Regions from separate parts of the Clostridium celatum genome, predicted to be linked through region 2. Evidence: a T-box and tRNA genes for the amino acid it is inferred to sense, from the RefSeq annotation. Region 2 holds a T-box; the other holds one or more tRNA genes.
The links. The T-box of region 2 lies ahead of thrS (threonine--tRNA ligase). A T-box ahead of a tRNA ligase gene usually reads a tRNA of that ligase, here a tRNA-Thr.

Region 1 (15,434 bases), on a different contig from region 2:
GAGGATACGAAGTAGAGTATGTTCAAAACTTTACAGATATAGACGATAAGATGATAAATAAAGCCAATGAAGAAGGTACAACAGTAAAAGAAATTGGTGATAAATACATTTGTGAATATTACAAAGATGCTGATGGATTAAATATAAAAAGAGCTACTATTAATCCAAGAGCAACAGAATTTATTACAGATATAATTAAGTTTGTTAAAGGATTAATAGAAAAAGGATATGCGTATGAAGTAAATGGAGATGTTTATTTCAGAACTAAGAAGTTTGAAGGATATGGTCAGCTTATAGGTCAAAATTTAGAAGACTTACAAGCTGGAGCAAGAATAAATGTTGATGAAAGAAAAGAAGATCCAATGGATTTTGCTATCTGGAAAGCTCAAAAACCAGGTGAGCCTGCTTGGCAAAGTCCTTGGGGACCAGGAAGACCAGGATGGCATATTGAGTGTTCATGCATGGCTAAGAAATTACTTGGGGACACTATAGATATACATGCAGGTGGTATGGATTTATCATTCCCTCATCATGAGAACGAAATAGCTCAAAGTGAAGCATTAACAGGAAAGAAGTTTGCAAACTATTGGATGCATTCAGCATTCTTAAATGTTAATAATCAAAAAATGTCTAAATCATTAAACAACTTTTTAACAGCAAGAGATGCATTAAAACAATATGATGCAGATGTAATAAGATTCTTAATGCTATCAGGTCATTATAGAATTCAATTAAACTTCAGTAACGATTTATTAGAATCAGCTAAGGCATCAATTGAAAGATTATATAATGCTATAGGAAATTTAGAAAACTTAATAACTGAAGTTAATACAGAAAAGATGAATGATGAAGAAGTTAAGTATTTACAATCTTTAAATCAATATAGAGAAAGATATATTGAAAAGATGGATGATGATTTTAATACAGCAGATGCTATATCAGTATTATTTGATTTAATAAGAGATACAAATAGTAATGTAACTATAAATTCATCTAAAGAATTATGTGAAAAGGCATTATCTCTTATAAGAGAACTTGGAGCTCCACTTGGAATATTACAAAAAACTACTAAGGGGAACTTAGAAGAAGAGATTGAAGCATTAATTGCGGAAAGACAACAAGCTAGAAAAGATAAAAATTTTGCTTTAGCTGATAAGATAAGAGATGAACTAAAAGCAAAAGGAATAGAACTTTTAGATACTCCTCAAGGAGTAAGATGGAAAAAGGTAGACTAATTCAAAAGTGACAAATTGCAAATAATTAATATGAAGTTTTAAGAAGAAACTACTAAATATGTAGTTTCTTCTTAATGTAGATTTTATAAAAATAGCAATTTATAAGTTGAGAGTAATCTTAAATTTGCTATTTGTCATGTTTAATAAATATGTATAATAATTTATTGAAAAGTATTATTTTAATAAGTTATACATTTTATGGATAATATATTTAATGAAAGAATTTTTACCTTTATAATTGATAAGGAGAGAACTTATGTTAAAGGACTTAAAAGTAAAAGAATTTACTGAAAAAGAAGCTAGACTTTTAAATCCACTTCAACTTGCTTTAGTTGGGGATGGTGTATATGAGCTTTTTATAAGAAATTCTATATTAGCTAACAACATTGAGTTAAGTGCACATAAGATGCATGTAAAAGCAATTGGATATGTAAAAGCAAAAAGTCAAAGTGCTATTATGCATGCTATAGAAGAATATTTAACTGAAGATGAAAGTTACATATTTAAAAGAGGTAGAAATGCTAAATCTGCAACAGTGCCAAAAAATGCAGATGTAAGAGACTATAGAATGGCAACTGGATTTGAGGCTTTAGTTGGATACTTATATTTAACTGGTAATAATGAAAGATTAGAATTTGTATTTGAAAATGCATTAAAGATAATCTAATAGCTAAAAGGAGAATAGATATGGCTAAAAGAGAAAACCCTAGAAGAAGAGAAAGAGAATTTAATAAGTTACAAGAAAAACAAAATAGAAGAGAAAGAGCGAGTTTTGCACCGGCAAAAGAAACTAATATTGAAGCAGTAAGAGAAGATTTAGTTATAGGAAGAAATGCGGTTATAGAAGCATTAAAAAGTGATAGAACTATAGAATGTATATATGCTATTAAAGGAGATTTAGAAGGATCAATAAAGGTTGCTTTAGGCCTTGCAAAAGAAAAAGGTATAGTTATTAAAGAAGCAGATAGAAGAAAACTTGATACTATGAGTGAAGGTTTAAATCACCAAGGTATTATTGCAAAGGTTACTCCTTTTAAATATAGTGAAGTAAGTTATATATTAGATTATGCAGAAAAAAAAGGAGAAAAGCCTTTTATAGTAATATTAGATGAAATAGAAGACCCACATAATTTAGGCTCAATAATAAGAACAGCAGAACTTTGTGGAGTTCACGGAATAATAATACCTAAGAGAAGAAATGTTGGAGTAACTTCTACGGTTTACAAATGTGCTGCAGGTGCTATAGAACATATGAGAATTGCAAAAGTTACTAATATAAACGCAACTATTGATCTATTAAAAGAAAGAGGTATTTGGGTTTACGGAGCTGATATTCATGGTAAAGATTATAGCTACAATACAGATTTTTCAGGTCCATGTGCTTTAATAATAGGTAGTGAAGGGAAAGGAATATCAAATCTAACTCTTAAAAAGTGTGATTTATTAGTAAAAATTCCTATGATAGGTAAAATTAACTCTTTAAATGCTTCTGTAGCAGGTGGTATAATGATGTATGAGGTATTAAAAGGAAGATTGACTAAATAATTTAAAGCGACAGAGGTTAAAAGTGAAATTTATTTTTATAGATGGATACAATGTGATTAATAGTTGGAGTAATTTAAAGCATGAAAAAGAAGTTAGTTTAGATAGTGCGAGGCAAAAGCTAATTGATATTTTACATAATTATGGAGCAATACATGGATGTAAAATAATGCTTGTGTTTGATGGATATAAAGTTGCGCGAAATTTAGAAAGTAAGTACGAGTATAATAAAAACCTTACAGTAGTATTCACTAAAAGTGGAGAAACTGCAGATGCTTATATTGAAAAAGAAATACACAATATAGGTAGACGTTTTGAAGTTTCAGTTGTAACATCAGATTCTCTTGAGCAACAAACTATATTCCAGAGAGGTGCAACTAGAATTTCATGTGTTGAATTTTATAATATGATTTTTGATACATCAGAGGATATAAAAAGAACTGTGAGAAGCAAAACAAATGCAGTAAGAGAGAGCACAGTTCAAGATAATATAGATGATGATATTTTAAAAAAGTTAGAAGCGATAAGGCGTAGCTAAAGAATAGTAATTTGGGGTTGGAGGGGAAATTGTGAATAGCAAAGAATATTCAAAAGAAATAGCTAGTGAATTTGAAAGTAAAGCAGAAGAAGAGGTAGTCATAGAAGCGAAAAATGGAAGCGTGAGGGCTCAAGAATATGTTATTTCTAAATATGAAAGCTTTGTGAAAGCAAAATCCAAATCATATTTCCTAATAGGAGCTGATAAAGAAGATATTTATCAAGAAGGTATGATAGGGTTATATAAAGCTATTAGAGATTTTAATTATGAGAAATCAACAACATTTAAAGCTTTTGCAGAGTTATGTATAACTAGGCAGATAATAACAGCTATAAAAACAGCTACTAGGCAAAAGCATATCCCACTAAATACATATATTTCTCTTAATAAACCTGTATCTGAAGATGATTCAGAAAGAACACTTTTGGATATAATATCTAGTATGAAGATAACTGATCCAGAAGAGCTTATTATAAGTAAAGAGAAAAAGAAGTATATAGAGGGTGAAATATCAAAAGTGCTATCAGATTTAGAAAAAGAAGTTCTTCAATCTTATTTAGATGGCAAATCATATCAAGAGATTGCTTGTGATTTAGATAGACATGCAAAGTCTATTGATAACGCTCTTCAAAGGGTTAAGAGAAAGCTTGAAAAATGCCTATCTGATAGCAAATAATAATGGTAAAATCATATTGACAAAAAAAACAAATGATAGTAAACTTTATAATTGGTATATTAAAGTGTATAACGCTTTAATGCTCATGTAGCTCAGTCGGTAGAGCGTCGCCTTGGTAAGGCGGAGGCCGTCGGTTCAATCCCGATCGTGAGCTCCATTATATAAATTTAGTATGCAAACGCTAGGCAAAGTTTATTTAAAATAAGGAGGAATTTTCAAATGGCAAAGCAAAAGTTCGAAAGAAGTAAACCACACGTAAATATCGGAACAATAGGTCACGTAGACCACGGTAAGACTACATTAACAGCAGCTATTACAACAGTATTAGCAAACAGAGGATTCGCAGAAGCGTTCAACTACGCTGATATCGATAAGGCTCCAGAAGAAAAAGAAAGAGGAATCACAATCAATACAGCTCACGTTGAATACGAAACAGAAAACAGACACTACGCTCACGTTGACTGTCCAGGACACGCTGACTACGTTAAGAACATGATCACAGGAGCTGCTCAAATGGACGGAGCTATCTTAGTTTGTTCAGCAGCAGATGGTCCAATGCCTCAAACAAGAGAGCACATCCTACTAGCTTCAAGAGTTGGTGTTGACTACATCGTTGTATTCTTAAACAAAGCAGATATGGTTGATGACGAAGAATTATTAGAATTAGTTGAAATGGAAGTTAGAGAATTATTATCTGAATACAACTTCCCAGGAGATGACATTCCAGTAATCAAGGGATCAGCTTTAAGAGCATTAGAAAACCCAACAGATCCAGAAGCAACAGCTTGCATCATGGAATTAATGGATGCTGTAGATAGCTACATCCCAACTCCAGAAAGAGCAACAGATAAGCCATTCTTAATGCCAGTAGAAGACGTATTTACAATCACTGGTAGAGGAACAGTTGCAACAGGAAGAGTTGAAAGAGGAATTCTTCACGTATCAGACGAAGTAGAAATCGTTGGATTAATGGAAGAAAAGAGAAAAGTAGTTGTAACAGGAATCGAAATGTTCAGAAAGTTACTAGACGAAGCACAAGCTGGAGATAACATCGGAGCATTATTAAGAGGTGTTCAAAGAACAGACATCGAAAGAGGTCAAGTATTAGCAAAAGTTGGATCAGTAAATCCACACAGCAAGTTCGTAGGTCAAGTATACGTACTTAAGAAAGATGAAGGTGGTAGACATACTCCATTCTTCGATGGATACAGACCACAATTCTACTTCAGAACAACAGACGTTACAGGATCAATCAAATTACCAGAAGGAATGGAAATGGTTATGCCTGGAGACCATATCGATATGAACGTTGAGTTAATCACTCAAGTAGCTATGGATGAAGGTTTAAGATTCGCTATCAGAGAAGGTGGAAGAACTGTAGGTTCAGGAGTTGTTACTGCTATAGTTGAATAGTAATTAATTACTTAACATATAAAAGGGCTGGGTTAGTTTACCTAGTCCTTTACCAAGCTAATATTATTGACATAATATCGGTTTTATGGTAAGGTGTTTAAGTAATTAACGAAATAGATAACACAATATCATATAGACTTATATAATTATTTGGATAACTGGAGGTGCAGACTGTGAGAGTTAAGATAACATTAGCATGCACAGAGTGTAAGCAAAGAAACTACAACACAATGAAAAACAAGAAAAATAACCCAGACAGAATGGAAATGCACAAATATTGCAGATTCTGTAAGAAACACACAACACACAAAGAAACTAAATAGTTGACTTTAGAGGAATGACACATATTCGCAATAGTTAAGGATGTGAAGTAATGGCTATTAAAGAAAATGTAAATATTAATACTAAAACTTCTGAAAACAGAGGGCTTTCTAAGTTTTTTAGAGAACTTAAGGCAGAGGTTAAAAGAATAACTTGGCCTTCTAAAGATGACACAAAAAAAGCGTTAATTGCAGTAGGCGTAGTCGTACTAATATATATTATATTAGTAGGCGGGTTAGATTATATTTTTACAAACCTCTTTAAATTAATTTTCAAACTATAATCAAAGGAGGTTTAGATGGGTTTTCTCATCTATAGTAAATATGAGTGAAAGAGCTAGATGGTATGTAGTACACACATATTCAGGATATGAAAACAAGGTTAAAGCTAACCTTGAAAAAACTATTGAAAATAGAAACCTTGAAAGCTTGCTTCTTGACATTCAAGTTCCTATGGAGGAAGTTATTGAAGAGAAAGATGGTAAGACTAAGGTTTCTTTAAAGAAGAAATTCCCTGGTTATGTGTTAGTAAAAATGCTTATGACTGATGAGTCATGGTATGTGGTTAGAAACACAAGAGGTGTAACAGGATTTGTTGGCCCAGGTTCTAAACCAGTACCTCTTACTGAAGAGGAAGTAGAATCTATGGGAGTTGTTGAAATGCCTATAGATATTGACTTAGAAGTAGGAGAAAGCGTAAGAGTTATTTCAGGACCGCTTAGAGAATTCGTAGCGATAATCCAAGAAATAAGCCTTGAAAAGCACAAGATAAAGGCTTTAATTGACATGTTCGGCAGAGAAACTTTAGCCGAACTAGATTTCAACCAAGTTGAGAAATTAGTTTAATATTATATTGTATAAAACTAATGTTTTTAATTAAGTGGGAGGACAAAGTCCGTATTACCACAGTATAGGAGGAATAGTAAATGGCTAAGAAAGTAACAGGAATGATAAAATTACAACTTCCTGCAGGAAAGGCAACACCAGCACCACCAGTAGGTCCAGCATTAGGGCAACACGGTGTTAATATTATGGGATTCTGTAAGGAGTTTAACGCAAAGACTGCTAATCAAGCTGGATTAATAATACCAGTTGTTATAACAGTATATCAAGATAGATCATTTAGCTTTATCTTAAAAACTCCACCAGCTGCAGTTCTAATCAAGAAAGAATTAGGATTAGAAAGTGGTTCAGGAGTTCCAAACAGAACAAAGGTTGGAACATTAACTAAGGATCAAGTTAGAAAGATCGCTGAATTAAAAATGCCAGACTTAAATGCTGCTTCAATCGAAACTGCTATGAGCATGATCGAAGGAACTGCAAGAAGTATGGGTGTTACTATAGCAGAGTAATTCTAATTTTTTTAAAAAAGTGGGAGGTAAAAACCGCTAAAACCACGAAGGAGGCATTACAATGGGAAAGAAATATGTTGAAAGTTCAAAATTAGTAGATAAGAACGTTTTATATACACCAGCTGAAGCTTTAGATTTAGCTGTTAAAACTGCAAAAGCTAAGTTCGATGAAACTATCGAATTACACGTAAGATTAGGGGTAGACCCAAGACACGCTGACCAACAAGTTAGAGGAGCTGTTGTTCTTCCAAACGGAACTGGTAGAAGTGTTAGAGTTTTAGTATTCGCTAAAGGTGCTAAAGCTACAGAAGCTCAAGAAGCAGGAGCAGATTTCGTTGGAGCTGAAGAATTAGTTCAAAAGATCCAAGGTGAAAACTGGTTCGATTACGATGTAGTAGTTGCTACTCCAGATATGATGGGTGTAGTTGGTAGATTAGGTAGAGTTTTAGGACCTAAGGGATTAATGCCAAACCCAAAATCAGGAACAGTTACATTTGATGTAGCTAAGGCTATTGCTGAAATCAAAGCTGGTAAGGTTGAATATAGAGTTGATAAAACTGCTATCGTTCACTGCCCAATCGGAAAGAAATCATTTGGTGTTGAAAAGTTACAAGAAAACTTCCACGCTTTAATGGACGCTTTAGTAAAGGCTAAACCAGCAGCTGCTAAGGGACAATACGTTAAATCAGTATCTGTTTCAAGCACAATGGGACCTGGAGCAAAAATTAACCCAACTAAAGTTTTAGATTAATATTGACATAATGGAATTTACATAGTATAATAAATTTCGTTGTGAAAAAGAAAATACTGTTTCCGTAGACAGTAGGTGCCGAAAGGTTTAAAGTGATCGCCTACCTAGGATATACTAGATATGTGATTATTTGGTCTTCCTGTGTCTATGGGAAGACCTTTCTTAATATATATTACAGTTAATAACTGTGAGGAGGTGGACACACAGTGATAAAGAAGAATAGACAAATCAAAGAAGCTAAGGTAGCTGAGATAAGAGAAAAGTTAGAAAAAGCTCAAGGTGTAGCATTAGCTAATTACCAAGGATTAACAGTTGAAGAAGATACAATGTTAAGAAAGAGCTTAAGAGAAGCTGGTGTTGAATATAAAGTTTACAAGAACTCATTAGTAACATTAGCAGCTAACGAATTAGGTCTAGGTGATTTAGTTCAATACTTAGAAGGGCCAGTTTCAATAGCATTCGGATACGAAGATGCTACTGCTCCTGCAAGAGTATTAAACAACTTCGCTAAAGATCATAAGAAGTTAGAACTTAAAGCAGGTGTTGTTGACGGTATTGTTTATGACAAGGCTGGAGTTGAAAAACTTGCAACAATCCCATCAAAAGAAGTTCTTATTGCAAAACTTCTTGGAAGCTTCAAAGCTCCATTATCAAACCTTGCATATTTATTAAATGCAATTAAAGAAAAAAAAGAATCAGAGTCAGCTGAATAATAAACTGATAAAAATTTTGGAGGTGCAATTAAAATGACAAGAGAAGAAATCATTCAAGCTATAAAAGAAATGACTGTTTTAGAATTAAACGAATTAGTAACTGCTTGCGAAGAGGAGTTTGGTGTTAGCGCTGCTGCTCCAGTTGCTGTTGCTGGTGGAGCTGTTGCAGGTGCTGCAGCAGAAGAAAAGACTGAGTTCGACGTAGTATTAGCTAACGCTGGTGCTAACAAGATCAAAGTTATCAAAGTTGTTAGAGAAATAACTGGATTAGGATTAAAGGAAGCTAAAGAAATAGTTGACGGAGCTCCTAAGACATTAAAAGAAGCTGTTTCTAAAGAAGAAGCTGAAGACATGAAAGCTAAATTAGCTGAAGTTGGAGCTGAAGTAGAAGTTAAGTAATTTCTTAACTTTATATAAAAAGGTGCTTAATAGCACCTTTTTTATTGCCTAAATACAGAAAATGATAAAATTTACTAAAATTGTAGGAATAAAAAATAATATGTAAAAGTGTTGACAAAAAAAATCCATTATGATACTATCATTAAATGTACTATTCATTATGGATAATTATATATTCTTACGAAAATGAGTATAATCAATAGAAAAATGGTTATACTATAACGTGATGCTCTCCGAAAGCATAGGTCCTTAGGGAAATTATGCTTTTGGTTATTTTACTTTAAAACAAGGGGTGAAAATTCATGGTACATCCTGTCCAAGTCGGAAAAAGAACTAGAATGAGCTTTGCTAAGGTTAAAGATGTAACCGAAATGCCAAACTTAATCGAAATACAATTAGATTCTTATGAGTGGTTTTTAAGAGAAGGTTTATTAGAAGTATTCGATGATGTAAATCCAATCACTAACTTTACTGGGAATCTTGTGCTTGAGTTTGTAGACTATAAGCTTGATATGGATAATATCAAATATTCGGTTGAGGAATGCAAAGAAAGAGATTGCACTTACGCAGCTCCATTAAAGGTGTCAGTAAGACTGACAAACAATGAAACTGGAGAAATTAAAGAACAAGAAGTCTTTATGGGTGATTTCCCACTAATGACTGAACAAGGAACATTCATCATCAATGGTGCTGAAAGAGTTATTGTTAGCCAATTAGTTAGATCTCCAGGTGTATATTATAGTAATACTGTTGATAAGAGTGGTAAAAAACTATTCGCTTCAACTGTTATTCCTAACAGAGGTGCATGGTTAGAATATGAAACAGATTCTAATGATGTTATTTATGTGAGAATTGACAAAACTAGAAAATTACCAATAACTATTTTAGCTAGAGCTATGGGTTATGGAAGTGACCAAGAGCTTTTAGACTATTTTGGTGAAGAAGAAAGATTTAAAGCTACTATTGAAAAAGATAATACTAAGACTAAAGAGGAAGCTTTACTTGAAATCTATAAGAGATTAAGACCAGGTGAACCTCCAACAGTAGATAGTGCAGTATCTTTAATAGACTCTTTATTCTTTGATGCAAAGAGATATGATTTATCAAGAGTTGGTAGATACAAATTCAATAAAAAGTTAGCTCTTAACTTAAGACTTATAAACCAAATAGCTGCTACTGATATAATAAACCCTTCAACTGGAGAAATAATGGTTGAACAAGGTGAAAAAATTAGCAGAAGCATGGCTGAGGATATTCAAAATGCAGGAATTAATTCTGTTGATATCTTAGTTGAAGATAAAGTTTTAAGAGTTATAGGTAACCACTTTGTAGATATAGAAAAAGTAGTATCATTTGATATTAGTGATTTAAACATAAGAGAAGCTGTTCATTATCCAACTCTAATGGAAATATTAGAAAATTACGATGATGAAGCGACTATCAAAGAAGAAATTAAAAAGAACATAACTAGATTAATACCTAAACATATAGTAAGAGATGATATATTTGCAACTATAAGCTACGAATTAGGATTAGCTTACGGTGTAGGATATACTGACGACATAGACCATTTAGGTAACAGAAGATTAAGATCTGTTGGTGAGCTTCTTCAAAATCAATTTAGAATTGGTTTATCAAGAATGGAAAGAGTAGTTAAAGAAAGAATGACTATTCAAGACCAAGAAGCAATTACACCACAAATGTTAATCAATATTAGACCAGTTGCTGCATCTATCAAAGAATTCTTTGGTAGTTCACAATTATCACAATTCATGGATCAAACAAATCCACTTTCAGAATTAACACATAAGAGAAGATTATCTGCTTTAGGACCAGGAGGTCTTTCAAGAGAAAGAGCTGGTTTCGAAGTAAGAGACGTTCACCATTCTCATTATGGTAGAATGTGTCCTATAGAAACTCCAGAAGGACCAAATATAGGGCTTATTAACTCACTTGCAACATATGCAAAAGTTAATGAATATGGATTTATTGAAACTCCATATAGAATTATAGATAAAGAAACTGGTGTTGTGACTAATGAAATAAGATACTTCACAGCTGATGAAGAAGATTTATATTTAATAGCACAAGCAAAAGAACCAATCGGTGAAGACGGTAGATTTGTAGACAGTAGAGTTACTGTTAGATATAAGCATGACATATTACAAGTTAATGCTAAAGATGTAGATTTAATGGACGTTTCACCAAGACAAATAGTTTCAGTTGCAACAGCAATGATACCTTTCCTTGAAAATGATGACGCGTCTAGAGCACTGATGGGTGCGAACATGCAACGTCAAGCAGTTCCACTATTAAAGCCACAAGCGCCTATCGTTGGTACAGGAATAGAATACAGAGCAGCAGCTGACTCAGGAGTATTACCAAAGGCTAAAAATTCAGGTAAAGTTGTATATGTTAGTTCTTCAGAAATCAGAGTTAAGAGAGATGCTGATGGCGGAATTGACACATATAAATTACTTAAATTCAAGAGAAGTAACCCAGGTACTTGTATAAATCAAAGACCTTTAGTTGATAAGGGTGAAATTGTATTTAAGAACCAAGTATTAGCTGATGGACCAGCAACTGACCTAGGAGAAATCGCATTAGGAAAGAATATCAGAATGGGATTCATTACTTGGGAAGGTTACAACTACGAGGATGCTATGCTTATCTCTGAAGAATTAGTAAGAGAAGACGTATTTACTTCTATCCATATTGAAGAATATGAATGTGAAGCTAGAGATACTAAGCTAGGACCAGAAGAAATAACAAGAGATATTCCAAACGTAAGTGAAGATGCTCTTAAAGATATAGATGAAAGAGGAATAATCAGAATCGGTGCTGAAGTTAGATCAGGAGATGTACTTGTAGGTAAAGTAACACCTAAGGGTGAAACTGAGTTAACAGCTGAAGAAAGATTATTAAGAGCGATATTCGGTGAAAAGGCTAGAGAGGTAAGAGACACTTCTTTAAGAGTTCCACACGGAGAAGCTGGTATCATCGTTGATGTAAAAGTATTTACAAGAGAAAACGGTGATGAATTAAATCCAGGTGTAAATGAGCTTGTAAGATGTTACATTGCTCAAAAGAGAAAAATATCTGTTGGAGATAAGATGGCAGGACGTCACGGTAACAAAGGGGTTATTTCTAGAGTTTTACCAGAAGAAGATATGCCATTCTTACCAGATGGTAGACCACTACAAATTTGTTTAAATCCACTAGGGGTTCCATCTCGTATGAATATCGGTCAGGTATTAGAAGTTCACTTAGGATGGGCAGCAAGTCAATTAGGATGGCATATAGCTACTCCTGTATTTGATGGTGCTACAGAACAAAATATTGAAGAATGCTTAGTAAAAGCAGGATACAATGCGCATGGAAAGACTGTATTATACGATGGAAGAACTGGAGAACCATTTGATAATGAAGTTACAGTTGGTATAATGTATATCTTAAAACTTGCTCACTTAGTTGATGATAAGATCCATGCTAGATCAACAGGTCCATATTCATTAGTTACTCAACAACCACTTGGAGGTAAAGCTCAATTCGGTGGTCAAAGATTTGGGGAAATGGAAGTTTGGGCATTAGAAGCTTACGGTGCAGCTCACACATTACAAGAAATCTTAACAGTTAAGTCAGATGATGTTGTAGGTAGAGTTAAGACATACGAAGCAATAGTTAAAGGTGAAAATATTCCAGAACCAGGAGTACCAGAATCATTTAAGGTTCTTATCAAAGAACTTCAAGCTTTATGTTTAGATGTTAAAGTGTTAAATGAAGACAATGAAGAAGTTAAATTAAAAGAATTCTCAGATGATGATTCTGATGAGTTAGAAGTAAACATTGAAGGTACTGAAGAAGTAATTCCGGAACATGTAGCTGATGAAGACAGCTATACAGTTAATGATGAAGAAATTGAAGAGGATATTGATTATGAATCATTTGCTCTTGAAGGTTTTCATGAAGAAGAATTAGATGAATTCGTTGATGACGAACACTAAAATTGAAGGGAGGATATACCCTTGTTTGAATTAAACAATTTTGATGCTATACAAATAGGTTTAGCTTCACCAAGCCAAATTAGAGAATGGTCAAGAGGAGAAGTTAAAAAACCAGAAACAATTAACTATAGAACTTTAAAACCAGAAAGAGATGGTCTATTCTGTGAAAGAATTTTTGGACCTATGAAAGACTGGGAATGTCATTGTGGTAAATACAAGAGAGTTAGATATAAAGGGATTGTTTGTGACAGATGTGGAGTTGAAGTTACAAAAGCTAAAGTAAGAAGAGAGAGAATGGGGCACATTGAACTGGCTGCTCCAGTATCTCACATTTGGTACTTTAAAGGAATTCCATCAAGAATGGGATTACTTTTAGATATGTCACCAAGAGCTTTAGAAAAAGTTCTTTACTTTGCGTCATATATCGTTATAGATCCAAAAGAAACTTCATTACTTAAAAAACAACTTTTAAGTGAAAAAGAATATAGAGAAGCAGTTGATAAGTTCGGTGAAGAAAGCTTCGTAGCTGGAATGGGTGCAGAGGCTGTTCAAGAAATCTTAGGAGAAATCGACTTAGATGCATCTTCAAGAGACTTAAAAGAAGAGTTAAAGACTAGTAGTGGTCAAAAGAAAGTAAGAATCATAAGAAGACTTGAAGTTGTAGAATCTTTTAGAAAATCTGGAAATGATCCAAGATGGATGGTTATAAATGTTATTCCAGTTATTCCACCAGATTTAAGACCAATGGTTCAATTAGATGGAGGAAGATTTGCTACATCTGATTTAAATGATTTATATAGAAGAGTAATAAACAGAAATAACAGATTAAAGAAGCTTTTAGATTTAGGAGCTCCAGATATAATCGTTAGAAATGAAAAGAGAATGCTTCAAGAAGCAGTTGATGCTCTTATAGATAATGGTAGAAGAGGAAGACCAGTAACTGGTCCTGGAAACAGACCTCTAAAATCTTTATCAGATATGTTAAAAGGTAAGCAAGGTAGATTTAGACAAAACTTACTTGGTAAGAGAGTTGACTACTCTGGTAGATCAGTTATCGTTGTTGGACCAGAGTTAAAGATGTACCAATGTGGTTTACCAAAGGAAATGGCTTTAGAATTATTCAAGCCTTTCGTAATGAAAAAATTAGTTGAAGATGGCGTAGCTCATAACATAAAGAGTGCTAAGAGAATGGTTGAAAGAGTAAATGATCAAGTATGGGATATACTTGAAGAAGTTATTACTGACCATCCAGTTTTACTTAACAGAGCACCTACTCTACACAGACTTGGAATTCAAGCATTCCAACCTGTATTAGTAGAAGGTAGAGCTATTAAGCTACACCCATTAGTATGTACAGCATATAATGCGGACTTCGATGGAGACCAAATGGCTGTTCACGTACCTTTATCAGTTGAAGCACAAGCAGAAGCAAGATTCTTAATGCTTGCAGCTGGAAACATAATGAAACCTTCAGATGGTAAGCCAGTTTGTGTACCTACACAGGATATGGTTTTAGGTTCATATTACTTAACAATGGATAAAGAAGGTGCTAAGGGTGAAGGAAGTGTATTCTCAAGCATAGATGAAGCTATAATGGCTTATAATGTTGGAGAAATAGCTGTTCACGCTGCTATTAAAGTTAGAATGTTTAAAGAAGTTAATGGAGAAGTTAAATCAGGTATAATCAATACTACTGTTGGTAAGATTATATTCAACGAATCTATTCCTCAAGATTTAGGTTACGTAGATAGAACAAATCCAGAAACTGAATTTGATTTAGAAGTTGATTTCTTAATTACTAAGAAAACTTTAGGAAAACTTATAGATAAGTGTTATATAAAACACGGACCTACTAATACATCAATAATGCTAGATAATATTAAAGCATTAGGATATCACTACTCATCAATTGGTGCCGTAACTGTTGCTGCATCAGATATGATAGTACCTGAAGCTAAGTATGCACTACTTAAAGATGCTGAAGAAACAGTTGAAAAAGTAGAAAAGATGTATAAGAGAGGATTCATATCTGAAGATGAAAGATATGAAAAAGTTATTGAAAAATGGAGTAAGACTACAGAAGATGTAGCGAATGCACTTATGGATAGCTTGGATAAATTCAATCCAATATTCATGATGGCTGACTCTGGAGCCAGAGGTTCTAAGGCTCAGATAAAACAATTAGCTGGTATGAGAGGACTTATGGCCGCTCCATCAGGTAAGATTATCGAGCTACCAATCAAGGCATCATTTAGAGAAGGTCTAGACGTATTAGAATACTTCATATCAACACACGGTGCTAGAAAGGGTAATGCCGATACAGCACTTAAAACTGCCGATTCAGGTTACTTAACTAGAAGACTTGTTGACGTATCACAAGACGTTATCGTAAGAGAAGAAGATTGTGGTACTGAAAGAGGATTAATAGTTTCTGAAATTAAGGAAGGTAACGAAGTAATCGAAGGATTAGCAGAAAGACTATATGGTAGAT
Region 2 (15,434 bases):
CAAATACAAAAGCAATATATGGAGAAACAATAGGGAATCCAGGTTTAAATGTTTTAGATTTTAATAAGTTTTCCAGTGTAGCTAAGAAAATTAAAGTTCCATTTATAGTTGATAATACAGTAGCAACACCATATCTTTGCAATCCATTTGAACATGGAGCAAATATTGTTGTTCATTCAACAACTAAGTATTCAGAGGGGCATGCTCAAACTATTGGAGGAATAGTTGTTGATGGTGGAAATTTCGATTGGACAAATAAAAAATTTAGTGCTTTTACAACACCAGATCCAAGCTATCATGGAATTAAATATGTTGAAAGTTTTGGAAAAGCAGCATATATAGTTAAGCTTAGAGTAACATTATTAAGAGATTTAGGAGCATGCATGAGTCCATTTAATGCTTATTTAACTAATTTAGGATTAGAAACTTTACATTTAAGAATGGAAAGACATTCTAAAAATGCTTTAGAAATTGCACAGTGGTTAACAACTCAAGAAAAAGTTTCATGGGTTAATTATCCATTACTTGAAGGAAGTAAAACTTATGATTTAGCAAAGAAATATCTAAAAGGTGGAGCAAGTGGTATTTTAACATTTGGTATAAAAGGTGGAATAGAGAATGCTAAAGAATTTAGTAGAAAGTTAAATTTAATAGCATTAGCAGTAACTTTAGGAGACTCAAGAAGTTGTCTTTTACATCCAGCAACTACAAGTCATAGTCAACTAAATGAGCAAGAGTTGTTAGCTAGTGGTGTTACACCAGATTTGCTAAGACTTTCTGTTGGAATAGAAGATAGTAAGGATTTAATAAATGATATTAAAGAAGCATTAGAAGCTATATAAGAATTAATAGGAGGAAGAATAATGACTAAGGTAGCTATTATGGGATATGGGGTAGTTGGTAGTGGGTTAATAGAGCTAATAGATAAAAATAGAGAAAAGAATGATAATGAAGTTGTCATTACTAGTATATTAGTTAGAAATAAAGAAAAACATAAAAATTGTAGTCATTATGAGGTTATTACAACAGATTCAGAAGAGTTATTTTCAAAAGAGAGTGATATTGTAATTGAAGTAATGGGTGGTATTCATCCAGCTTATGAATATGTTAAAAGAGCATTAACTTTAAAAAAACATGTTATTACAGCTAATAAAGACTTAATAGCGACCTTTGGTCAAGAGTTATTTAATATAGCTAAAGAAAACTCAGTTTCATTAAAATTTGAAGCTGCAGTTGCAGGAGGAATTCCTATAATAAAAGCATTAACTGAAAGTCTTTGTGGCAATAAGGTAAATGCTATAAAGGCAATTTTAAATGGAACTACTAATTTTATTTTAACTAAGATGGGGTCTGAAAAGTTATCTTATGATGAGGCATTAAAGGAGGCACAAAAACTAGGTTTTGCAGAAGCTAATCCAGAAGCAGATGTTGAAGGATATGATGCAGCTAGAAAGTTAGCAATATTGTCTAGCTTAGCTTTTGATAAGAGTTTTAAATGGGAAGATATCAATATAAATGGAATTACTGAAATAGATAGCAATGATTTTAAATATGCAAAAAAATTTAATTGTAAAATTAAATTAGTTGCAGAAGCAGTAAAGTGTAGGAATAAAATATATACTTCAGTAAAACCAGTTTTAGTAGATGAAGATAGTATATTGGCTAAAATCGATAATGAAGTTAATGGAGTAATTTTAAATGGGGATGAAATTGGGGAATTAATATTTATAGGAAAAGGGGCTGGAAAGTTACCAACAGGAAGTTCAGTTTATAGTGATTTAAATGATATTATAAATTGTAGATTTTCTGATATAGGTAGCTTTAATAAAGAAAAAGCAGAAATGATTAATTATGCACATAAAACTTGTAATTCTATTTTAAGAATAAGAACATCTGATAAGGATGAGGTTGTAAGTAGATGTAGAGATATTTTCAATAATATAAAGATTATTGATAAAAGTTTAAAAGATGAAGTTGTATTATATATTGAGTGCACATCAGAAGCATATGTCCAAAAGTTTATTGAAACTATAAAAGATGAAATTTATTATAAAGGTTGTAAAAAATTAATATTTATCTAAGTATTAAGATAGAGAGGATTTAAGCCTCTCTATAAAATTTAAAAAATAATGATAATGATAATTATTATCATTTACAAAAAGAAAAAAGTATGCTATATTGAATTTAAGGCTTAAGTACTGCCGGAAATAATTTTAGGAGATGATACTATGGCGAAGATGATGGGACCAAGATTTAAGCAGTGTAGAAGACTTGGCTTAAATGTTTGTGGTCATCCAAAAGCGATGAATAGAGCGACTAAAGGTACTGCAAGAAGTGATAAAAAGCTTTCAGACTATGGTACTCAATTATTAGAAAAACAAAGATTAAGAGCGTATTATGGAGTTATGGAAAAGCAATTTGCTAACTATTTCAAGAAAGCATCTAAATCTAAAGATTTAACAGGATATGCTTTAATTAAATTACTAGAGTGCAGACTAGATAATTTAGTTTATAGATTAGGATTTGCAAACTCAATAAGACAAGCACGTCAAATGGTTGTACATGGACATATATTAGTTAATGGACAAAAGATTGATATACCATCATATCAAGTTTCTGTTGGTGATGAAATTAAACTAAGAGAGAAATCTCAAAAAAATGAAATGTTCAAAGAAAACTTTGAAGCTAACATACTAAATGTGTTACCTTACTTAAGTAAGAATGAAGGTAACTTTTCTGGAATATTAGAAAGATATCCAGAGAGAGCAGAAGTACCAATAGAAATTAACGAAGTTTTAGTTGTAGAGTACTATTCTAAAAATTAGTTAAAGTATCTTTGTTGTAAGAAATAGCTATCCTAGAGTTATATCTTGGGCCATTTATAAAGCCACTGTTGAATTTAATAACGTTGTGTAAAAGAAAAAGACAATGTAATGTGCAGATTACATTGTCTTTTTCTTTTTAGTTTAAAAAATAATAAATTTTTAATTAATAAAGTTCACCATTTCCTTCACCTTTAGCTAAAGCTCTAATTCTTTTAGGTAATATAGGGTGAGTACTTACTAAATTATTGCACCACACAAAAAAACCTTTTATGTCTTTACTATTTTCAATATAATCATAAACATCAATTTTTTTATATAGGTGCTTTCCAGCAAATAAAGAAAACATAGCTTCAATTCCACTAGTTTCAGTAACTTTTTGAGCTAATCTATCACAACTGTATTCTCTTGCTCTTGAAGCTGTAGGTCCTATTATAGGAATTAAACTTGAAAATAAAATAAATATGTTGTAGGAAAAAGTTGCATGTTTATATTTAATGTGAGCTAATTCATGAGCAATAATAAAGTTAAGGGAATCTAAATCATGATATTCTCTATAAGCTATTTCAAATAAGTCACTATTAATTTCTATATATTGTTTATTTATTATAAAAGCAGAAAATGCATTCATAATACCATTTTGTTGAATTAAAAGTGCTTCTGGAACTTTTTTAAGTCCTAATTTATATGAGTATTCCTGTATTTTATAATAAACTTCAGGAAAATTATTTTCAGTAATTTTTATAGCTCTAGATTTATATTTTGCATAATAAAGGTTTACTCCAAATGGAAAACAAATCAAAACTACTAATCCTGTTATTAGTAACTGTAACTCAGTAGGAAAGTTGTTAAGTATTGATGAAGGTGAAAACACAATAGTAGCATATGAAGACATATCAGCAAAAGAATCTGTTAGTGTTTTTTGTAGAGTATTATAATTATGAATGTTAATGATACAAATTACTATAACAGAAAATATTATTAATAAATTAATAAATACTAAAAACAAGTACCATTTTTTTTCAGACTCATGTCTACAATTTTCTATTTCTTCTTTTGTTAATTGTATATAACTATTTTCATTAAAACTCAAATTAAATCAATCCTCTATTCTTTAATAATATTTATATATTAAGGATATACATAATATTAGTTTTTTATGTTACTTTGAAAATTATGTTAAAATTTGTGTAATTTAATTAAAAAAATAAGATATATCAAAAATTATTTGATATATCTTATTTAACTTTAATCTTATCTTTCTTTATTAGCTATTTCAGTAGTAATTCTATCTACAAATGCATCTAAAGCCATTGCACCTTCATCATCATTCTTTCTACTTCTTACAGAAACTTCATTGTTTGCAGCTTCCTTTTCACCAACAACTAGGATATAAGGAACTCTTTCAAGTCTAGCTTCTCTAATCTTATAACCAATTTTTTCAGTTCTGTGGTCAACTTCAACTCTAACACCATTTCTTCTTAAAGTGCTAACTACTTCATCAGCATATTCAGCATATTTATCTGAAAGTGGAAGAACTTTAGCTTGAACTGGAGACATCCAAGTTGGGAAAGCACCAGCATATTTTTCTATTAAAGTAGCAATTGTTCTTTCATAACATCCAATTGATGATCTATGAATAACGAATGGTATTTTCTTTTCACCATCTTTATCAATATAGCTCATACCAAGTCTTTCACCTAAGGCAAAGTCGATTTGAACTGTAATTATTGTATCTTCTTTTCCATGAACGTTTTTAGATTGAATATCAAGCTTTGGTCCATAGAATGCTGCTTCGCCTTCAGCTTCAACGTAATCTATATTTAAGTGATCTAGTATAGTTCTCATTTGATTTTGAGTAGCTTCCCAAGCTTCTGGGTTATTTATATACTTTTCAGTATCTTTTGGATCCCATTTAGAGAATCTATAAGAGATGTCTTCAGCTATTCCTAAAGTTTCCATAACGTAGTTTATTAAATCAATTACTTCTCTAAACTCAGATTCAACTTGCTCTGGAGTACAGATTATATGACCTTCTGATAAAGTGAATTGTCTAACTCTAGTAAGACCGTGCATTTCTCCAGAAGCTTCTTTTCTAAATAGAGTAGAAGTTTCTGCATATCTTATTGGAAGATCTCTATAGCTGTGTTGCTCTGCATTATACACAGTGAATTGGAATGGACAAGTCATTGGTCTTAAAGCCATAACTTCAGTGTCCTTTTCTTCATCTCCTAATACAAACATACCATCTTTATAGTGGCTCCAGTGACCAGAAGCTACAAATAAGTCATTTTTAGACATAAATGGAGTCTTAGTTAAAACATATCCTCTTTTTTCTTCTTCATCTTCAATCCATCTTTGAAGAGTTTGGAATAACTTAGCTCCCTTAGGCATGAATAGAGGAAGTCCTTGACCTACTTTTTCATCAGTAGTGAAAATTCCAAGTTCTCTACCTAATTTATTATGATCTCTCTTTTTAGCTTCTTCTAAGGCTTCTAAATAAGCATCTAAATCGGCTTTCTTTAAGAATGCTGTTCCATATATTCTAGAAAGCATTTTGTTCTTTTCGTCGCCTTTCCAGTAAGCACCAGCAGTTCTTAGAAGTTTAATTGCTTTAATGTTCTTTAATGATAGTACATGAGGTCCTGCACAAAGATCTGTAAAATCACCCATCTTATAGAATGAAATTATTTCATCTTCACCTAAATCATTTATTAATTCAACCTTATAAGGTTCATCTTTCATAAGCTCTACAGCTTCACTTCTTGGAAGTTCAAATTTTTCAATTTGAGGATTTTCTTTTATTATTTTTTTCATTTCAGCTTCGATTTTATCTAAATCTTCAGCAGTGAAGGCTTTTTCTACATCAAAGTCATAGTAGAATCCATTAGCAATAGCTGGTCCTATAGCAATTTTAGCATTTGGATATAATCTTTTAACGGCAGCAGCAAGTACATGAGATATACTGTGTCTTACAGCATCTTTTCCTTCTTCAGTATCAAAAGTACAGATTTCAAGCTCGCAATCTTCATTTAAGATTGTTCTTAAGTCAACAACCTTTCCATTAATTTTTCCACAGTAAGCAGCTCTAGCTAAACCTTCACTTATAGACTTAGCAGCGTCTAAAACTGATGAACCATTTTCAACTTCTCTAACTGATCCATCTTTTAAAGTAATTTTAATCATTAAAAAAATCTCCCTTCGTTTATTTTGTTTATATTTTTGGTAGAAATAAATAACAGCACAAGGGCTGATTAATTGTATAAAAAAAGCCCTACGTCACTTTTCTTATACAAAAATAGTATAGAAAAGGGACGAGAGCATTACATTCCCGCGGTTCCACCCTTAATTGCCTAAAAAGGCCACTTAAGAATCATCGTAACGTGATGAAACGGACTGGATTAGAGTCTCTCAGAGGTAGTCTTCAATTAATTTCATTTAAAAATACTTACAGCCAGGGTATTTTCTCTCTTGAAATGAAGGTTTAATTTACTCGTCTCTTCATAGAGTTAACAATATGAAATAACTTTTATACTATAAAAAGTTATAAATCTTATATAGTTTTAAATAATAAAGTGTAAATATTAATTATAATTTAAATCTATCAGTGAAATAAAAATTTAATATTTATCTTTATAAATTTTCTTAAGAATAATTATAAATATCTATATGATTTATGTCAATAAAGGGTTCTGCTTTTTTATAAAACCTAATTTAGGTTATTAATTAGTTAATAGTATTGATAGATATAAACATAAACTATAAAACAAACTTATTAATTTGAAATTTTATTTTAATATTTTGAATAAAATAGGTAATAGATATATTATTTTACAGTACCATTATATTAAGCCAAAGATAAACAGTACCTAAAAATATATTTTTAATAAAAAAATAAATATGTATATAAATAATGAATATTAAGTAAAGTTTAAGAATATAATTTATTAAATTAAAGGTTAGGGGAATGGTGATATAAATGTATGATGGAGAAATAAGCGTTTATGATTGGTTAAATTTTTTTGAAAGTAAATCTAATCATTGGATTTTTAGATATTGGCGTAGCAATAAGGAGAAATTTTTTGAGAGATTTATGATAGTGGGGAACAAAGAATTATTTATCGTTGCAGACAAACAAAAGGGATGTACTTATGATTTTAAAAAGCCGAATTTAGGTTTTAATATTAGATTCAATTTAGAAGGTGTATAAAATATAATTTAAATAAAATTACAATTATGTAGTGAAGTGTAAAAATGTAAATGTTATAATATATATAAAAGTGTAAATGCAGATGTGGCGAAATTGGCAGACGCACTAGACTTAGGATCTAGCGCCATTGGCGTATGGGTTCGACTCCCTTCATCTGCACCATTTTATAAATAAAAATTTAAATAGCTGAATAAAAAAATATAAAAAAATATAAAAAAGTGTATTGACAAGCTATAAAGTGTTTTATATAATCGTTAATGTAAGATGTCTGAGAAATTCAGATAAAAATATATGCGGGTATCGTATATCGGTAATACTCCAGCCTTCCAAGCTGGAAAGGTGGGTTCGATTCCCACTACCCGCTCCATGATAAAGACGTTGTAATTATACAACGTCTTTTATTTTTATTTAAACAAGTTTTTATATAAATAAAAAAACCACCAAAGATTATTATATTAAGTCTTGGTGGATATTTGTTAAAGTTGTTCTATTAATAAATCTAAAGCTAATTCTTCTAAAATATCTACATTATATTTTACACATCCCATTAATGTAAATATTATATCTTCTTTCTTGTATCCTTCTTTATATCTTTTTAAATTCTTTAGTAATCTCTTTAAAGATCCATTGTGAAGACCTAAAATTTGAGATATTTCTTTAGGTGAATAATATTTTTTAGGAAGAATATTGTACAACTTAGTTTGCATCTCTATCTTATATTGTAAATCAACAAAAATATTTTGATGTGGCCCATCTTTTCCGCGATGATGAAAAGCACATAAATACTTATAGTTTATATCTATATCAAAACCGCCCTCGCTTCTGTGAACTATATGATGAACATCAGCTTCTTTACCACATATTTCGCACGTGTACAAATAATTGCCCCCTTTAAATTTTATACTTATATTATAGAATGATTTTTTTGAATTTTCAAATTAACTGTCTGTTAAAAGTTATATTGATTATAAATGTTATAAAGTGGTAATATTAAATTATAATATATTATATTAAAAATTATGAAGAAAGGTGATAATTGTGAGGCAAAATTATAATTCTTTTGAATATTGGGAAAGTCTTATTATCAAAAATAAAACCATTAGAGGTCATATGCTGATGGATAAAACGCCTACAGATAAGAGCCTTTATATCCATACTTTAATATTTTCTAAAGGAAATGGATTAAACAATGTATGGAGTTATTTTCCAAATGTTAATGCTTTAATAGGATATATTCAATATTCATTTTTACAAGAGGCATTTTATATTTGGATTAATGGCAAGAAAGGAACAGTTTCTTATATTCCAGTAAAACCGGTAGAGGAAATAATAAATGAAGGTGAACGTTCTAAAAAAATAACTAAATTAGAGGCTGAAAATATGAGAAAGCATGTGAAAATGATAAAACATTGCTGGGAATTACCTAAAAATAAAGTGAGTCAGGAACTAAAAAGATTTGTTAGAGATTTTAATAGAACTTGGTATGGTGATAGTAGAGAATTTTTATATTTAAAAATATTTGATACTGCAGAAGAACTAGGTAATTTTGTAATAGAATCTAATTATATGACTACTAGTGAAGAAGAATTTAAAAATAAGACTAGTGAAGATATAAGTACATGGAATGAAATATGTATAAAGGCCACAACAGATAAGGAATGTGGAGAAAAATTTAGAAATATATTGCAAAAGAATCTTACAGAAGTAATATAAGTTAAAATTATATTCTTGACATCATAATATCTATAATAGTATAATTATAGATGTCAAGAATATGCGGGTATCGTATATCGGTAATACTCCAGCCTTCCAAGCTGGAAAGGTGGGTTCGATTCCCACTACCCGCTCCATATAAGCGCTATTAGCTCAGTTGGTAGAGCACCTGACTCTTAATCAGGGTGTCCCCGGTTCGAACCCGTGATGGCGCACCAAAAAAGAAGTAACTTTAGTTACTTCTTTTTTTATAAGTATACTATTTGAAGTGGTATTTTATTGAATTATTAAAGGAAAAGTTGTTTGATAAAATATAAAAAATAAGGAAAATAATTTATTAAAAATTCTTTCCAGTTGACATAAATTTATTAAGTTGTTAAAATTGAACCTGTAAAATAAAATATCTTATCAAGAGCGGTGGAGGGACTGGCCCTATGAAGCCCGGCAACCTATTAACAGTTAGAGGTTAGTAGTTAGAAGTTAGTAGTTTATAATTAAGAGTATTAATAGTCTTAATTATTGTATATTAAATTGTTTTAAATTTTTAATGTTAATTACTAATTAAAAAACTATAACTTATAGCTATTTTTGTGGTGCTAAATCCTGATAGATGAGAAAATATATGTAGTTTTGATTATTTAAGCTTCTGAGTTTCTCAGGAGCTTTATTTTATTTAAAGAACTATTTATATAATAAATAGTTGGGCTGTTATGTTTATTATGTTTTAAGTTTAGAACTAGTAATTATAGTTCTAATTAATTACAAAGAGGAGGAAGGAAAATGAATAACAAAGGAAATGCATGGGCATTATTACCGTTACTTGTATTTATAGTTGTTTATGTATCGTCGGCAATAATTGCTAAAGATTTTTATGCGGTATCTGTAATAGTTCCTTTTTTAGCAGCTGCTTTAGTTGCTTTAATTATGAATAGAAAAGTTAAATTTGAAGATAAAATAGAAATTTTCTGTAAAGGGGCAGGGAATACTAATATTATTTTAATGGTATTAATATTTATATTAGCAGGAGCTTTTGCTCAAGTTGCGAAATCAATGGGGGCTGTTGATTCAACAGTAAATTTAGGACTTTCAATACTTCCAAGTAATATAATGATTGCAGGATTATTTATAATAGCTTGTTTTATATCATTATCAGTTGGAACATCTATGGGGACAATAGTTGCATTAGTACCAATTGCAGTGGGAGTTGCAGAAAAAACAGGAATAGTTGTAGCATTAGCTGTTGCATCTGTAGTATGTGGAGCAATGTTTGGAGATAATTTATCTATGATTTCTGACACAACTATAGCGGCTACAAGAACTCAAGGTTGTGAAATGAAGGATAAATTTAAGATGAACTTTAAAATAGTATTACCAGCAGCTATAATTACTGCATTAATATTTGTTTTAGTAACAAGAGGTGCAGAAGTTACTACTGTAGAAGCTTTAGACTATAGTCTGGTAAAAATAGTTCCTTATATTGCCGTTATTATAGGAGCTCTTGCTGGTTTAAATGTTATTGTTGTTTTACTAGGTGGAATAATAATAGCAGGTGCAATTGGATTCATAAGTGGAAGTTTTGATTTGTTAGGATTTTTCGGTGCAATTGCAGATGGAATTGGTGGAATGAGTGAGCTTATAATAATTTCACTTTTAATTGCAGGTACTATTGAAATAATAAAAGCTAATGGAGGAATAGATTTTATTATAAATAAGGGATTAAGAGGTTTTAAAAGTAAAATGGGAGCTGAATTTGGGATAGCAGCATTAGTAAGTTTAGTTGATATTTGTACAGCTAATAATACTGTTGCTATAGTTACTGTTGGACCTATAGCTAAAGATATATCTGATGAAGTTGGTCTTGAGCCTAAAAGAGTAGCAGGAATTATGGACATGTTCTCTTGTGTGTTCCAAGGAATTATACCATATGGTGCACAGCTTATATCAGCAGCAGGACTTGCAGCGCTTTCACCATTTGCAATAATGAAATATCTTTTCTATCCATATTTAATGGGAATTTCTGCAGTTATTGCAATAATTGTATATAATAAAAGAAAAACAAAACAAGTTGAAAATAAAAAAATAAAAATGGTAAGTTAAAAATAATGAGTGAGAAGTAAATGAATAGAACTTTTCACTCATTATTTTTTATAGTTTTAAGTATTGTTGGTAGTATTTTATTTTCTATTTTACTTTAATAAGCAAATACTTTGAGATGATATACCAAGTCCTTCACCGGTAAAACCTAAACCTTCTTCTGTAGTTGCTTTAACATTAATTTGGTTAACTGATATATTTAGAGCATCAGCTATATTTTTTCTCATACTTTCAATGTGTGGAGCCATTTTTGGTTTTTGTGCTATTATAGTAGAATCGATATTACCAATAGTGAAATTATTATCCTTTAATAGCTTTCCAACTTCTTTTAATAGTTCAATACTAGAGATACCTTTATATTTTGGATCTGTATCAGGAAAATGCTTTCCTATGTCTCCAAGAGCTGATGCACCAAGTAAACTATCCATTATTGCATGAATTAGTACATCAGCATCTGAATGGCCTAAAAGACCAAGTTCGTACGGAATTTTAACTCCACCTAAAATAAGGTCTCTATTTTCAACTAACTTATGTACATCATATCCCATTCCTATTCTCATAAAAATCACCTCATAAAAATTTTTTTTAATATATTTTAACATAAAGAAGTAATATTAATAATAATAAAAATGGGATATTTAAAATTAATAATTTGAAGATTTATATTTTTTTACATAGTTTGATTTTTTACCTTTAGTTTTTTTAGGATAAAAAGAAAAGATATTTCTGATGTATGCATATAGTTTGTATAAAAAGAAGAAATGTTTTGATTTTATTTTTTTTCTTTTGAATGTAAAGTCGATATAAATAACATTATCTTTACGCCCTTTCATAAACACCTCTCTATATTACATAATTAATATATAAATATATTATTTTAAATGCTTTATGATATAATATATGTAGAAAAAATGATATTTTATACTAAAATAAAAAATAAATGGGAGTGATAATTTATGGACAAGTTTAGACGAATTGTAGGGGTAATTTTAATTCTAGTTGGGGTGTTTATAGTAGGGGATGTAGTTTATAAAAAAATAGAAACAAATAAAAAACAACAGCAGATGATAGATTTATTTGAAGGTCAAATTACTGGAGAAAAACAAGAAGGAGAAAATGCATCACAAGAAGTAGTAAGCTTAGATGATATCAATGGTTATTCACCAATTGCTATTATGGAAATTCCTAGAATAAAATTAAAACAAGCTATTGTTACAGGAATTGATGATAATACATTACAATACTTTTTAGGGCATTTCCCAGATTCAGCTATGCCGGGAGAAGTAGGAAATTTTGCTGTTGCAGGACATAGAGTTTCTGATTATACAGATGCATTTATTAATTTATACAAAGTTAAAGCTGGAGATGAAGTAATTATTAATACAAGGGATAAAAAATATACTTATGAAATAGATGATAATTTTATAGTTGATCCAAGTGATGTAGAAGTTCTAGAAAAATCAGATTATGAGAAAATAACTCTAATAACTTGTACAGTAGGTGCAAAACAAAGAGTAGTTGTAACGGGAAAATTAATAAAGACTGAAGATATTAATAATGGATAATAAAAGAAAAGAAGAGTGCTATTTTGTAAGTGATAACTAAGAGAAGAAATAAAGATTTACTTATATAACTAATGATAGAGATTAATTAGTAAACTGTAAAAATATTTTATATATTAACTAAAGATTTGTTATGTTAGGGGAATAATATGCAGGAGTTTATAAATGATAAATATAGATTTTCTTCAGCTTGCCCATTAGTGTTACTTGGAGATGATATAATTGAGGCAAGAAGTAAGGAGATAGATAAGATAACTTCAGAGCTTATTGAATATAAAGTTTTAATAAGAGATTTAATAGAGAATGATATAAGCTACGAAATTAGAAATGAGATATTAAATATAGCTCTATTTATTACTGAAAATGTAGAGCTATATGATAAGTTTATTGAAAGTAAAGAATTACCAGTTGATGAAATTAGTAAGGAAACTAATAAGTTAAAAAGTTATATTGAAAAGTATAAACAATATATAATAGCATATGTAATTATATTTGGAAATCCGGCTTATAGATATATTAGAGAATATGTACAAATTGTAGAAAATAATAAAGATGAAATTGGAAAAGAATTAATAGAATTTAAGGAAAACAATTTATTAAAAGGTATTATCATATATAGAAATAAAAAAAGTGCTATTATAATAACATCTCTAGGTGAATTTAAAAGAATAAGGTTATTAAATCAATGTATTAAAGGTGAAGAAGGAGATGGAGTTGCTAAAAAAACTGTAAGCGATTATAAGATTCATATAGCAATAATATTAATAATTATAACTACTTTAACTTTAGGAATAACATATACCTATAGAAATATTGTAAGAACTATAGTTGTTGAGAATAATGCTTTAATAAAAGTAAAAATACAAGTTAATACTTATGGTAGGGTTTTTGATATATTAGCTACAACTAATGAAGGTCGTGAAATTATAAAGGAAATTGATGTTGTTGATAAAGAAATGGATACAGCTTTAAGTACTTTTATAGAGTATATAGATAAAAACAATATGATTTTAGATTCGGGAATAATAATAACAATTAGTGGAAAACCAATTAAGTATGGAAGTATAGAAAAAAGTGAAAAATATATTTATAATAATGGTATTAATGCTAAATTAAATAATGTAGGTAGCGAACATAAAATTAATTAAACAAAGGAAGGTAAATATGCAGCAAAAGTCACGAAAAAATAATCAACAGGTAATTGTACACAGTGATAGAGGAGATACTATAAGATTAAATAAATATATAAGTGAGTCAGGCTTTTGCTCAAGAAGAGAAGCAGATAAGTTAATAGAACAAGGAAAAGTTATGGTAGATGGCGTAAAGGCTACTATGGGAACTAAAGTAGCTAAGGGTCAAGTTGTTAAAGTAAATGGTAAGCTTATTTCTAAAGAAGAGGAATTAGTTTATATAGCTTTAAATAAGCCAGTTGGAATTACTTGTACTACTGAGCATAAGGTTAAAGGTAATATTGTTGACTTTGTTAATCATGAAAAAAGAATATTTCCTATAGGAAGATTGGATAAAGATTCACAAGGGTTAATTTTATTAACTAATGATGGTGATATAGTTAATAAAATTTTAAGAGCTGGAAACAATCATGAAAAAGAGTACATAGTAACAGTTAATAAACCTATTAATGATGAATTTATTAGAAGAATGGGAAATGGAATTAAAATTTTAGGGCAAGTTACAAAAAAATGTTATGTAAAAAAAGAGGGAAATTGCACTTTTAGAATTATTTTAACTCAAGGGTTAAATAGACAAATAAGAAGAATGTGTGAGTCGCTAGGATATCAGGTAGTTAAGTTAAAAAGAATAAGAATAATGAATATTGATTTAGGCGATTTAAAAATGGGTAAATGGAGAGATTTAACTTATGATGAGTTAAAAGTAATAAATAAATTAATAACTACCTCCGGTAAAACTAAAGAAGTTGATGAAGAAGAATAAAAATGAGAACTCCTTGTTAGTGATTTTATTAAACTACTAACAAGGAGTTATTTTTATAAATATTTATTTTTGTAAAAAATAAAAAAAGGTTTATAAGAAAGTTAATTTTGTTAATACTAATAAGGATAATTAAGTTATTAACAGTTATTGAAAGAGTGCTGTTGATAATGTTGATAAAAATTAAAATTTGTTTAAAACGCCTATTTAATTATTAAATAAATAATAAAGGTGGATAAAAATGATATTAAAATGAAATATTGATATTTATTTCTTAAAAATAAGTTATAAAATTACTATGTAAAAAATTAAAGAATTAACAAAAAATAGAGGTTTCACACATAATCCACAACCACATGTGGATAAGTTGTTGTTAATTTGTTGATATTATTGTTAATAATTATTAACAATAATGTAGATAATAATATAAAAAAGAAGAATTTTATCAGAAAAGTAGGAGGGATATTACATGAAACGTCTAATTATAGGCTTTTTAGGGGGATTTATGTTGTTAGTAATTTTAAATAGTTATCCACAAGCAATGTTGAAAAAGTGTGTGGGTATTCAATATACTGATAAAGCTAATGTTGTGGATAAAGTTTATAAAAGTAAAAATGAGTACTTAGATGTCAATGTTATAATTCCTCAGATTGAAAATTTAACTAATGAAAATCAACAAAAAAATGTTAATGATAAGATTATAAAGTGGACAGAAGCATGGATAAATGATGTTAAAGAAGTTGCAGATGATTATTTTAAAAATGCACCAGCACCATTAATGCCATATCAATTATATGCTAGATATAAGATTACTAATAACAGCGATATATTAAGTTTTTATATAGATTACTATCAGTTTACAGGTGGAGCACATGGAGTAACAACTAGAATTGCATATAATGTAGATTTATATACAGGTGCAGAATTGATGGTAGAGGACTTGTTTAAGAAGGAGTTTGATTTTAAAAGAGTTATAGATAAAGAAATAGGTAGACAAATAGCAAAGGATCCAGATAGATATTTTATGGGGAAGGATGGATTTAATGGAATAAAGCAAAATCAAAGCTTTTATATTAAAAATAA

Region 1: it has a tRNA-Thr gene. The T-box ahead of thrS (threonine--tRNA ligase) is inferred to sense a tRNA for this amino acid. The anticodon was not compared.

What each region holds. Positions count from the first base shown of each region.
Region 1 is NZ_JAJKGM010000018.1:38,082-53,515, reverse strand. It holds gene cysS (cysteine--tRNA ligase) at 1-1,235, shown strand, start outside; gene LPC13_RS09315 (Mini-ribonuclease 3) at 1,492-1,902, shown strand; gene rlmB (23S rRNA (guanosine(2251)-2'-O)-methyltransferase RlmB) at 1,923-2,780, shown strand; gene LPC13_RS09305 (NYN domain-containing protein) at 2,803-3,315, shown strand; gene sigH (RNA polymerase sporulation sigma factor SigH) at 3,347-3,991, shown strand; tRNA gene LPC13_RS09295 (tRNA-Thr) at 4,073-4,148, shown strand; gene tuf (elongation factor Tu) at 4,211-5,404, shown strand; gene rpmG (50S ribosomal protein L33) at 5,578-5,727, shown strand; gene secE (preprotein translocase subunit SecE) at 5,778-6,008, shown strand; gene nusG (transcription termination/antitermination protein NusG) at 6,049-6,570, shown strand; gene rplK (50S ribosomal protein L11) at 6,651-7,076, shown strand; gene rplA (50S ribosomal protein L1) at 7,138-7,827, shown strand; ribosomal protein L10 leader region at 7,872-8,000, shown strand; gene rplJ (50S ribosomal protein L10) at 8,037-8,540, shown strand; gene rplL (50S ribosomal protein L7/L12) at 8,574-8,939, shown strand; gene rpoB (DNA-directed RNA polymerase subunit beta) at 9,242-12,943, shown strand; gene rpoC (DNA-directed RNA polymerase subunit beta') at 12,965-15,434, shown strand, end outside.
Region 2 is NZ_JAJKGM010000010.1:32,309-47,742, forward strand. It holds gene LPC13_RS06370 (O-acetylhomoserine aminocarboxypropyltransferase/cysteine synthase family protein) at 1-842, shown strand, start outside; gene LPC13_RS06375 (homoserine dehydrogenase) at 864-2,081, shown strand; gene rpsD (30S ribosomal protein S4) at 2,229-2,825, shown strand; gene LPC13_RS06385 (M48 family metallopeptidase) at 2,989-3,915, opposite strand; gene thrS (threonine--tRNA ligase) at 4,077-6,008, opposite strand; T-box leader at 6,130-6,336, opposite strand; gene LPC13_RS06395 (hypothetical protein) at 6,802-7,032, shown strand; tRNA gene LPC13_RS06400 (tRNA-Leu) at 7,111-7,194, shown strand; tRNA gene LPC13_RS06405 (tRNA-Gly) at 7,326-7,399, shown strand; gene LPC13_RS06410 (HNH endonuclease) at 7,509-7,910, opposite strand; gene LPC13_RS06415 (hypothetical protein) at 8,071-8,745, shown strand; tRNA gene LPC13_RS06420 (tRNA-Gly) at 8,809-8,882, shown strand; tRNA gene LPC13_RS06425 (tRNA-Lys) at 8,888-8,963, shown strand; gene LPC13_RS06430 (Na+/H+ antiporter NhaC family protein) at 9,526-10,842, shown strand; gene ispF (2-C-methyl-D-erythritol 2,4-cyclodiphosphate synthase) at 10,932-11,399, opposite strand; gene LPC13_RS06440 (class D sortase) at 11,796-12,404, shown strand; gene LPC13_RS06445 (anti-sigma-I factor RsgI family protein) at 12,551-13,549, shown strand; gene rluF (23S rRNA pseudouridine(2604) synthase RluF) at 13,566-14,354, shown strand; gene LPC13_RS06455 (DUF3298 and DUF4163 domain-containing protein) at 14,821-15,434, shown strand, end outside.